Regions from separate parts of the Gordonia sp. CPCC 206044 genome, predicted to be linked through region 1. Evidence: riboswitches for the same ligand, from Rfam matches in the RefSeq annotation. Region 1 holds a riboswitch; the other holds the start of a gene.
The links. Region 1 has a riboswitch for thiamine pyrophosphate ahead of thiC (phosphomethylpyrimidine synthase ThiC). Riboswitches for the same ligand answer to the same signal wherever they lie in the genome.
Positions count from the first base shown of each region.

Region 1 (5,706 bases):
CTCCCGACATCGCCATATTCATGGCCATCGAAACAGACTGACCCACCAGGACTTTCACCAAGCCTAAACCAGCGACCCGGGACAACCCGGGTTGTGCACGACCCTTGACAACTCCACAGTGTGAAATGGGAAACCCCGTTCGGGTGCCCGCCGAGCAGTGAACCGGCGGGCACCCGGCGGTGGCCTCTTTCGTGACGCTCGCAAGTGGGCTACCCGCAGGTGGTGGTCGAACTCGGCACGCATGTGTCCCCCTCTGGTCGATCTCTGTGCATGTCGGTGTCACCTATGCCGTTCGTGACATCGCGGCGACGACGATCGATCGTCAGGGTGTTCACCTGCATCGACGACAGTCCGATTCGCGCTGCCGACAGTAGGAATCGTCGGCTTAGAGATCGCTGAGTGTGGGGTTGGTCACTCTGGTCCGTCAGTCAGGCGATCCGCCGCCCACCCGCCACAGCGGATTGACCGGGCCGTGCCCGGCGCCGAGCGGATAGGCCGCCTGTAGTCCACGCGTGACCCATCGCTTGGCGAAGCCGATCGCATCCGGGACCGACCGTCCGTGGGCCAGCGCGCACGCGGTGGCGGCAGCGAGGGTGTCGCCGGCGCCGTGGTCGTGTGGGGTGTCGATCCGGGCGTGCGAGAACTCGTGGAAGTCCGTGCCGTCGAACAGCAGATCGGGACTCTCGTCGTTGGACCGCAGATGCCCGCCCTTGACGAGTGCCCACTGGGCCCCGAGATCGAGCAGGGCATGCGCCGCCTGCCGTTGGGTGGCCGCGTCAACCACGTCGATCCCGGTGATCAGGCGGACCTCGTCGAGATTCGGCGTCACCACGGTGGCGCGGGGGATCAGCGCCGACCGCAACGTGTCGAGGGCGCTGTCGGCGAGCAACTGGTCACCGTGCATGGATGCACACACCGGGTCGACGACCAGTGGCGTCGCGGTGTCTCGACCGATGCCGAGTTCGGCACACGTCGCTGCCACCGCGTCGATGATCGGCGCCGATGCCAGCATGCCGGTCTTGGCGGCCCCGGTCCCGATGTCGGTGACGACGCTGCGCATCTGGGCGGCCACGGTCTCGGGGTCGATCTCCTGAAAACCCTGGACGCCCACCGAGTTCTGCACGGTCACCGCGGTCACCGCCACCAGTCCGTGCAGACCCAGCAGCGCAAAGGTTCGTAGATCGGCTTGGATACCCGCGCCGCCACCGGAATCCGATCCCGCGATGGTCATGACCCTGGTCGGGGCGACACCCGGTGCGGCGGTGGGTAATCCGAGGTGATCGGTCATGTGGTCGCGTCCAAGGGCAGATAGACGCGGTTGCCGTGTTCGACGAACTCGGCGGACTTCGCGGCCATCTCCTCGGCGAGCTTGCGATCGATGTCCTCGGCGGTCACCAGGCCGTTCTCCTCGGCATAGGTCCGGACGTCCGCGGAGATCCGCATGGAGCAGAACTTGGGGCCGCACATCGAGCAGAAGTGTGCGGTCTTGGCGGGCTCGGCGGGCATCGTCTCGTCGTGGTACTCGCGCGCGGTATCCGGGTCGAGTGCCAGATTGAACTGGTCGGTCCATCGGAACTCGAAGCGCGCCTTGGAGAGTGCGTCGTCTCGCTCCTGGGCGCGCGGATGGGCCTTGGCCAGGTCGGCGGAATGGGCGGCGATCTTGTACGTGATCACGCCGACCTTCACGTCGTCGCGGTTCGGCAGTCCCAGATGCTCCTTCGGCGTGACGTAGCAGAGCATCGCGGTACCGGCCTGCGCGATCATCGCGGCACCGATCGCCGAGGTGATGTGGTCATAGGCGGGTGCGATGTCGGTCGCCAGCGGTCCCAAGGTGTAGAAGGGTGCCTCCTCGCAGAGTTCCTCCTCGAGTCGCACGTTCTCTGCGATCTTGTGCATCGGGACGTGGCCGGGACCTTCGATCATCACCTGAACGCCATGGGATTTCGCGATCCTGGTCAGTTCGCCGAGGGTGCGCAGCTCGGCGAACTGTGCCTCGTCGTTCGCGTCGGCGATCGACCCGGGACGCAGGCCGTCGCCGAGGGAGAAGGTGATGTCGTAGCGGGCGAAGATCTCGCACAATTCGTCGAAGTGTGTGTACAGGAACGACTCCTGATGATGTGCCAGACACCAGGCGGCCATGATGGAACCGCCTCGAGAGACGATGCCGGTGACCCGGCGCGCCGTCAGCGGGACATAGCGCAACAGCACTCCTGCGTGCACGGTCATGTAGTCGACGCCCTGCTCTGCCTGCTCGATCACGGTGTCGCGGTAGATCTCCCACGTCAGGGCCGTGGGATCGCCGTTGACCTTCTCCAGCGCCTGATAGATGGGTACGGTGCCGACCGGAACCGGGGAATTGCGCAGAATCCACTCGCGGGTCGTGTGGATGTCCTTGCCCGTGGACAGGTCCATGATGGTGTCGGCGCCCCACCGGGTGGCCCACACCATCTTCTCGACCTCCTCGGCGATCGAGCTCGTGACCGCCGAATTGCCGATGTTGGCATTGACCTTCACCGCGAAGGCCTTACCGATGATCATCGGTTCGGATTCGGGGTGACGGTGATTGGCCGGGATCACCGCGCGGCCGGTGGCGACTTCGTCTCGGACCAACTCGACGTCGACGCCCTCGCGGGCGGCGATGAAGCGCATCTCGTCGGTGACGATCCCGGCTCGCGCCCAGGCCAACTGGGTGGCGGCGGGCCCGATCGGGTCGGGTCGACGCCAGGAATCGCGTGTCGGCGCCAGTCCTCGCTCCACGTCGATCGTCGCCGAGGAGTCGGTGTAAGGCCCGGACGTGTCGTAGACGTCCAGGTGGTCACCGTTGGTCAACGAGATGCGCCGCTGGGGCACCCGGAGGTGGTCGACGTCGAGGTAGTGCTTGTCGCTGCCTTGGATCGGACCCGTGGTGACGGCAGATGCAGATACAGCTGTTCCCATGATGTGGCTCCCTACGCCGGCATTACCCGGACAGGTTCAGGCGGTCGACGACCGCCTGTCGCCATCTCAGCCCCCGGTGATCGTGGGAGCCCCCGCGTGTGGAATTGTCGTTCGGCCCGGGGCTGCCGGACCATCCGCGACACTACGCGGAATCCGCGCGCGTGACCACCGACGCACCGGTGTGTTTTCGTCGCCGCCTTTTCGTGGCCGGATCGTTTTCCACAGGTCTGTCGTGCTGCCACGCAGTTACGGCAGCGTAGGGTAGTGTGTGACCGGGATCACACACGATCCCGCGCTCGTTGCTCGGAAGGGGAGTCCTGGCACCGGGCGTCCGACGCTGCAGCCTGGAGGGGATCGTGCACCGGAAACATCGCCAACGGCCACCGCAGTCCGCGCAGGCCATCCTGCAGCAGATCGCGCAGGTCGTCCACAACCCCGTCCGCGACCGTTTCGAACTGTGGGTGGCAGGCGACCTGGTCGGCGTGCTCGGCTACACCACCGAGGTCGAGGACGGGCAGAAGACGGTGACCATCCTGCACACCGTGCTCTACGACGAGTACACGGGACATGGTCTCGGCACCCGGTTGATGCGCGGTGCGATCGAGTACGTGCGGCAGCAGGGTGCTCGCCTGCGGCCGGTGTGTTCGTTCACCAAGACCTACCTCGATGCGCATCCCGGACTGGTCCCGGTCGCCCCCGCCTGAACTGTCGACGCGAGGTCTGGTTAGCGTAGGCTAGCCTGACAACTGCGCGGCAGGGACGCGTGTGTGACGGGAGGGGTCGCTCGATGGCGGAATCCACGAAGAGTCGGTCGCGCGGCGTGCAGGGCGTCATCATGAAGCTCTTCGGGGCCGACGACTACGAGCTCACCGTGACCAGCAACGAGCGCGTCACCGACGAGTACATCAGGCTCGGTTTCACCGGTGGGGGCCTGCTCACCGATCGCCCGCTGCATCCGACCATGTGGATACGAATCTGGTTCGAGAACGCCGACGGCAAGCTGCACCAGCGCGGCTACACGCTGGTCGACCCGGACCGTGGAACCGATTCCTTCAGTGTGGAATTCGCGATCCACGAGGGGGCCGCCACCCGATGGGCGCAGCAGGCCCGCCCGGGTGACACGATCGGTGCGTCCTTCCTCGGTTCCAAGTTCGCCATCCCCGATCCCGCGCCGATGGGCTGGCTCATCGCAGGCGATCCAGCTGCCCTGCCCGCGATCAACTCGCTGCTCGACGCGATCTCGGCATCATCGAATCCGTCGGCGCCCGTGACGATCTGGTTCGAGTACGTGCACGACTCGGACAAGACGCTCCCCCTGCGGCTGCGAGATCAGGATGTCATCAACTGGGTCCGTCGTGAGCGAGACGGCGCAGCCATGGTCGATGCGGTCAAGGCGGGTGCCTTCGCCGCGGCCGGGCACTTCGGTTGGGTTGCCCTGGACACGAAGAGCACACGGGCCGTCGCTGACGCGTTCCGCAACGATTACGGGCTCGGCAAGAAGGGTGTCAAAGCCCAGGCATACTGGCAGCCGAACATCGGCCCGTCCTAGAACTCGACGACGACAGGCGCGTGATCGCTGGCGCCCTTGGGTTTTCGTGCTTCGCGGTCGACGAATGCGGCGCGGACCCGATCGTCGAAAGCCGGGGAACTCAGCATGAAGTCGATGCGCACGCCCTCGTTGCGGGCGAACCGTAACTGCTGGTAGTCCCAGAAGGTGTAGGAATCGGTGTACGGCAAGGCGGAATCGCGGAATCCGGCATCGACGATCGCTGCGAGCGCAGCCCGTTCGGCTTCGGAGACATGGGTCTTGCCCGCGAACAATGCGGGATCCCAGACGTCGTCGTCGGTGGGGATCACGTTCCAGTCGGCGGCCAGCACGACCTGTGCTGCCGGGTCGTGGGCGAGCCACAGTGCGCCGATGTCGCGCAGCGCCGCGAGCCAGTCGAGTTTGTATCGATAGTGCGGGTCGTCGAGCTCGCGGCCGTTGGGTACGTACAGGGACCACACCCGGATGCCGTCACACAGAGCCGAGATGGCCCGAGCCTCCATCACGGGCCCTGCCCCCGCGCTGTCGAAGGTGGGCTGGTGTTCGAAACCGTACTGGACCTCGTCGAGGCCGATCCGCGAGGCGATGGCCACCCCGTTGAAACCGCCGTTCCCCAGATGGGCGACGTCATATCCGGAGGCGAGAAAGCTCATCACCGGGAACTCGTCGTCGCGGCATTTCGTTTCCTGCATCGCCAGCACGTCGATCTCGTTGCGTTCCATCCAGCCCACCACGAACTCCGACCGGGCGCGGATGGAATTCACGTTCCACGTGGCGATGCGCATGTCAGGCAACGTCTTCCGGGTACTCGATCTCGGCCACCGGCGACCCCGCATCACGCCACCGCTCCTCGATCAGATGGGTCAGGGGGACAGGTGTCAACAGCAGCGCCGCGAATCCGGTCGGCGCGGTCGCGATGTCGCGGTAGTGGTCCCGGTAGAAGGTGAGGGACTCGGCGAACCAGCCGAGTTCGTCGGGCTCCTCGCGCAACAGGCGGGGCGCGTTCGCGATCACCGTCACGAAGCCGACCGTGTCGTCGTCGGCGGCGCCGCCCAGATCACGCATGCAGTCGTCGAACGCATCTTTGTTGTGGCCGAAGTGGGCGGGAAAGTCCCAAGCCCTGGCGAACTCGTCGAACAGGTCGGCGACGGTGGGCATCTCGACGGCGTCGACGGTCCGCACCCGAACACGGGCGGGTAGATCGGGTGCCTGTTCGTCTGCGA
Region 1 is NZ_JBCLVL010000001.1:321,915-327,620, forward strand. It holds gene thiD (bifunctional hydroxymethylpyrimidine kinase/phosphomethylpyrimidine kinase) at 425-1,288, opposite strand; gene thiC (phosphomethylpyrimidine synthase ThiC) at 1,285-2,937, opposite strand; TPP riboswitch at 2,929-3,043, opposite strand; gene AAFP35_RS01435 (GNAT family N-acetyltransferase) at 3,294-3,641, shown strand; gene AAFP35_RS01440 (siderophore-interacting protein) at 3,725-4,486, shown strand; gene AAFP35_RS01445 (exodeoxyribonuclease III) at 4,483-5,268, opposite strand; gene AAFP35_RS01450 (barstar family protein) at 5,270-5,706, opposite strand, start outside.

Region 2 (5,706 bases), on a different contig from region 1:
ACAGTAGCGAGCGCGGGCGGTCGTGGCGCGTCGTACGCTGCACAGCGTGTCGATCACCTGTGCCGTACTGCTGTGGTCCGTCGACGGACGGGACGCGCAATTGCACTCCTACGAGGACGACGTGCTGCGGCTCGTCGCCGAACATCGCGGTCGGATCGTCTCCCGGGTGCGCCGAGTGGACACCGACTCCGACGATCCGTCCGAGACCCAGATCATCGAGTTCGCCGACGAATCAGCCTTCGACGCGTACATGTCCGATCCGCGGCGGGTGGCGATGGCCGATCGTCGGGACGCCTGCATCTCCCGCACCCGGTTGTGGCGGGTCGAGACCGCCTAGGACTCCGCTTTCCGAGCAGTCACACGTCGAAGGCGGCCAGCAACATGCGGGCCGCGGTGGCGATCAGTGCGGCGCGATCCGCCTGCGGCGGGCGGAGCAATGCGATGCGCAGGCACAGGTTGGCGGTCGCACCCATGGTCAAGAAGACGAGATCGTCGAGGGCGTCGGCGTCGAGATCCGGCCGCAGCCGGTTGGGCAGGATGCGGGCCAGCGGTAGGAGTGGTTCCTCCACCTCGGCCCACGCCTGTCCGAACTCGGCCTCGGCCGACGAGTAGGACACGCGCAACACCGCGTCGTGTTTCTCGAACGCCGCGGTCAGGGTCTCCACGATGGTCACCATCGCCGCCATCGGATCGGCGTCCATCGCCCGGCCGACGCCGGCGGCGAGCGACATCGTGATGTCCCCGATCGCGGTGGCGCGCAGTTCCTCGATGATTGCGTCGATGTCGGCGAAGTAGCGATACACGGTGCCGATGCTGACGTGAGCGTGGTCGGCCAGCTGCTGGGTCGTCGGTCGCCGCCCGGGGTGATTCCTCAGCAGCGACACGGTGCCGTCGAGGAGTCGTCGCCGCATGCCAGCACTGCGATCCTGCTGAGGTCGTGCCCGCGCGGACCCTCGTGCGGGACGCTTTCCGGTAGCTGCCACAAAGTGAATAGTAAGTGAGGATTCCTCGTGTTTGACTGATCTCGTGGATCGACAGCCGCCCCAAGCACTGGTGAACACCGACGTCGCGGTCGACCGATACGGCGATGCCGGCCGGATCTGGTTGGACAGCATGTGGTCGGCCGACCCGCTCGCCGATGCGGTGGTGAGCGACGAGTTCGGAGGATCGTCGGCGACCGACGCCGTGCGAAAGGCGCTCGAGGGCGGTATCGACACCGTCGACGACGCCCCGGATTCACTGCGCGCACTGTTCACCGCACTCGACGCCGAACCGGCATGGGTGGACCACGACCGGCTCGACCGTGCTGCCGACGCCCTCGTCCGGCACACCGCGGCCCTCGGCATCGTGTTGGGCGCGGCATCGTTGCTGCGCGGCGCCGGCAACAGCATCGCCGGAAAGCCTCTAGTGCTCACCGGGAGATACGCGACCATGCCCGCCGTGCGTTCGGTGGAGGTCGGCGAGTGGCTGCGCCACGTGATCGCTCCGGGCGGGATGCGCCGCGACGGCGACGGTTTCGCGTACACGGTGCGGGTCCGGCTGATCCACGCTCACGTCCGCCGAGCGATGTATCGCCTCGGCACCTGGGACGAAACCGCCTGGGGCGTCCCGATTCCCCAGCCCTACATGGCGTTCACGATGGCAGAGTTCGGGCACATCGCCCTCGACGGCATGTACGACCTCGGCGTGCGATTCGACGACGACGAACTCACGGCGATCTACCACCTGTGGCGCTACGTCGGACACGTCGTCGGGATGGACCCGCGGCTGAATCCGACCTGCGCCGCCGACCACATTCGCATCGAGGAGCTGTATCGACTCACCTCCCCCGGCCCCGACGACGCCGACCGCGAGTTCGTCGTCGCGCTGACCGATGACTATCTGATCCCAGAACTGGCCGATGCCCTGCCCGGGCCACGACGTGTACGCCGGGCGGTGGCCGGCCGCGCAATCCACGGCCTGCAGCGGGTCTTTCTGAGCGACGACGACGCAGACGCACTGCACATCCCCGACGGCCGGACCAAACACGTGCTGCGCCTGGCCGCCCCGGTAATGGCCGCGGCAGGCCGCGCCCGCATCATCGTCGGCGGCCGGGATCGATTGTCGCGGCGCGGCTATCGGTCACGCGATCACGAGATGGACCGGATGCGGCGCGCCTACGGTGTGTCGCACGAACTGGTGGACAACGCTCCGGCGGCGGTGAGCTGAGACGAGTTGGGGGCGGGTCTGAGGCCTGGGGCGCGACCACGGTATGCGCCATTCACCTCGCGGGCGACGACGCCTGGGCCCAGAACCGCTTGGGAATCCGCCCCGCCCCGGCAGCGTACCGCCCGGCCGTCACCGCGTGGCGCATCGCCGCCGCCATCCGTTCCGGATCGTCGGCCCGTGTAACAGCAGATGCGAGAAGGACTGCGTCGCAGCCGAGTTCCATGGCGAGCGCGGCGTCGCTGGCAGTCCCGATGCCGGCGTCGAGCACCACCGGCACGTGCGCATCGGCGACGATCATCTCGATGTTGTGCGGATTCGCGATTCCCAGGCCGGTGCCGATCGGCGACCCGAGCGGCATCACCGCTGCGACACCGAGGTCCTGCAGACGCGCTGCCAGCACCGGGTCGTCGTTCGTGTAGGCCAGGACCGCGAACCCGTCGTCGACCAATGCTCTTGCCGCCTCGACCAATTCGATCGGGTCGGGCAGTAGGGTGCGCTCGTCGGCCACGACTTCCAGTTTCACCCAGTGCGTTTCGACGGCCTCGCGCGCCAGCTGCGCGGTGAGGACCGCCTCGGCGGTCGTGTGGCAACCGGCCGTGTTGGGCAGGATCGCGATGTCGAGGCGGCGCAGGAGCTCGACGAGGCCGGTCCTGGACTCCGGGCTGACCCGACGCAGTGCGACCGTGGTCAACTCGGTCCCCGACGCCCTCAGCGCACGTTCGAGAACGGCCAGATTGCTCGCGCCGCCGGTACCCATGATCAACCGGGAAGTCAACTCCCGGTCCGCGATCCGCAGCGGAGCGTCCAGGTCTGATTCGACGGGGCTAGCCACCCTGCACCGCCGTGACGATCTCGATCTGGGCATCACTGCGCAACAGACGATCCCAGCCACCCCTGGGCACCACCTCACCGTCGACGGCCACCGCGATACCACGGTCCGGCAGGCCCATCTGCGCCACGAGATCACCCACCGACGACTGCGGTCGCACGGTGGTCGTCTCACCGTTGACGAGGACGGTCAGCATCGGTTCTCCCCTCCGGCCGACGCACTCGCAGACGCGGTCGGTCGTTGTTCGTCCAGCAGTTCCATGACCCGTTCGGCGGTGTAGGGCGCCAACAGGATTCCGTTGCGCCCGTGTCCGGTCGCCACGACGACACGCTCGTCGACGCGATCGATGATCGGCAGCCCATCGGCCGAGCACGGACGCATACCCGCACCGGCCTCGACGAGTTCGTACGTTCGCAGACCGGGCATCAGGTCGACGGCATCGGCGAGCAGATCCGCCACGCCACCCACCTCCGGAGCCGCACTCGACTCCTCGAAAGGCTCGTATTGTGTTGCACCGACGACGATTCCGTCGTCACGTGGCACCAGGTAGACCGAGCGGGCGCGCATCCGTGCCCGGACCACGTGGGTCGGCGGCGGCACCGACCACCGGGTACGTCGCAGTCGCAGGATCTCTCCCTTCGCGGCGTGCAACCCGATGTCGGGCAGCAACGCACGCGTGCCGAGGCCCGCGGCCACCACGACGTCGTCGGCGTCGACCTCGCTGAGGTCGCCGACCCGGCGATCGACGACCGAACCGCCCGCCGCCAGCAACGCCTCGCGCAGACGATCCAGTAGCCGCCGGTTGTCCACGGCGCCCTCTCCGCGGACGAGGTATCCGCTGTGCAGGCGGGACCCGAGGACCGGTTCCAGGCGTCTGATGTCACCCGCGTTCACCGGCCGCAGATCGTCGGCGACGCGTGGCTGTTGCGACCACACGAAGTCGGCAAGGTTCCTCAGGTGCTCGGCGTCTGCCGACGACGCCGCGACGAAAAGCGAATCGTGGGCGGCCATGATCGACGGGTCGGCGAGCCGTTCGACGAGTGCGGGCCACCGACGCACGGACTCGACGGTGCGCCGCAGCAGTTCGTCTTCGCCGGGATGTCCCTCTCCGAGTGATCCGAGCATCCCAGCGGCCACCCAGGCGGCACGATCCCGCGCACCGGCGTCGAACACCTGCACCCGTCGGCCGGCATCCGCCGCGGCCAAGGCGCAGGTCAGGCCGATGACACCGCCGCCGACGACGGCCAGCGTCGGTCGACTCGTCTGCTGTTTGATCGGATCACCCATCGATGACATCCTTCCTTCGCCGGCATTACCCGGATCAGGTCAAACGGTCAGCGGGGGCTCCACCCGCACTCTCAGCCCGGCGTACCCCGGGCTCCCGTGTCGTGCCGCCTAGCCTACCGTTGCCGTCGTGACCGAGTTGCGTGCCCCGCGAATCGCCCGTCTGTCATCAGCACGGCTGTACCTGTGCACGGATGCTCGCCGTGAACGCGGCGATCTCGTCGAGTTCGTGGACGCGGCGCTCGCCGGTGGCGTCGACATCGTGCAGCTACGAGACAAGGGTTCACCGGGCGAAGCGACCTTCGGAGTGCTGGAGGCGCGTGAGGAACTCGAGATACTCGGCCGGCTGCGCGAGCTCACCGCACGCCACGGTGCCCTGCTGTCGGTGAACGACCGCGCCGACATCGCGGTGCTCGCCGACGCGGACGTACTGCACGTCGGGCAGGGTGATCTGCCTGCACACCTGGCACGACGGATCGCCGGCCCGGACGTCATTGTCGGGATGTCCACGCACGACGAGTCGCAGATGCGGGCCGCGGTCGCAGACGACGACGTCGACTATTTCTGCACCGGGCCATGCTGGCCGACCCCGACCAAACCCGGCCGCACCGCTCCCGGACTCGACCTGGTGCGAGCGGCCGCGGCGGCCGCCCCGGGCAAGCCGTGGTTCGCGATCGGCGGCATCGACGCCGAGCGGCTGCCGCAGGTGCAGTCCGCCGGCGCGCAGCGCGTGGTCGTGGTGCGCGCGGTCACCGCCGCCGACGATCCCGCCGCCGCGGCGAACGCATTGCGCGAGCCTCTGGCGTCCGCCGCCGGGTAAGGGCCCCGCCGCGCCGGTCGCGTAGCCGAACCGCCGACGCCCCCTGCCGGTCGAGTAGCCGAACCGCCGACGGTCCCCCGCCGGTCGAGTAGCCGAACCGCCGACGGTCCCCCGCCGGTCGAGTAGCCGAACCGCCGACGACCCCCCGCCGGTCGAGTAGCCGAGCCGCCGACGACCCCCTGCCGGTCGAGTAGCCGAGCCGCTAGGCGAGGCGTATCGAGACCTGGTGCACCACAGCTGATCTCGATACGACGGCTCGCTGAACTCGACGTAACTCGACTGGCGGGGTAACACCGATTCGATCGGCCGGAGAGTCGGCCGAACACTGTCGGCCGGGTCGGCACGGAAATCCGTTTGCCGACGCGCTGGAGGCGGGTCTATCCTGGTCGCCATCATGTTGTGCATGCAGAGCGCGCTCGTAACCCGCCGCAGCGGGGTCTGATCTGACCGACCCCCCGCTGCGGGGTCGTCGCGTTCTCGTCTCGTCGGTCGCAATCCTTTCGACCGAAGAAGACTCGAGATGCACCGCCTTCACCATTCTCCGAATCCACGCCCCGGTGACACG
Region 2 is NZ_JBCLVL010000023.1:6,766-12,471, reverse strand. It holds gene AAFP35_RS24890 (DUF1330 domain-containing protein) at 47-337, shown strand; gene AAFP35_RS24885 (TetR/AcrR family transcriptional regulator) at 357-911, opposite strand; gene AAFP35_RS24880 (oxygenase MpaB family protein) at 1,027-2,208, shown strand; gene AAFP35_RS24875 (thiazole synthase) at 2,261-3,040, opposite strand; gene thiS (sulfur carrier protein ThiS) at 3,033-3,230, opposite strand; gene thiO (glycine oxidase ThiO) at 3,227-4,324, opposite strand; TPP riboswitch at 4,318-4,432, opposite strand; gene thiE (thiamine phosphate synthase) at 4,452-5,141, shown strand.
Region 2: it holds a riboswitch for thiamine pyrophosphate, as region 1 does, so the genes downstream of both, thiO (glycine oxidase ThiO) here and thiC (phosphomethylpyrimidine synthase ThiC) in region 1, are expected to answer to the same signal.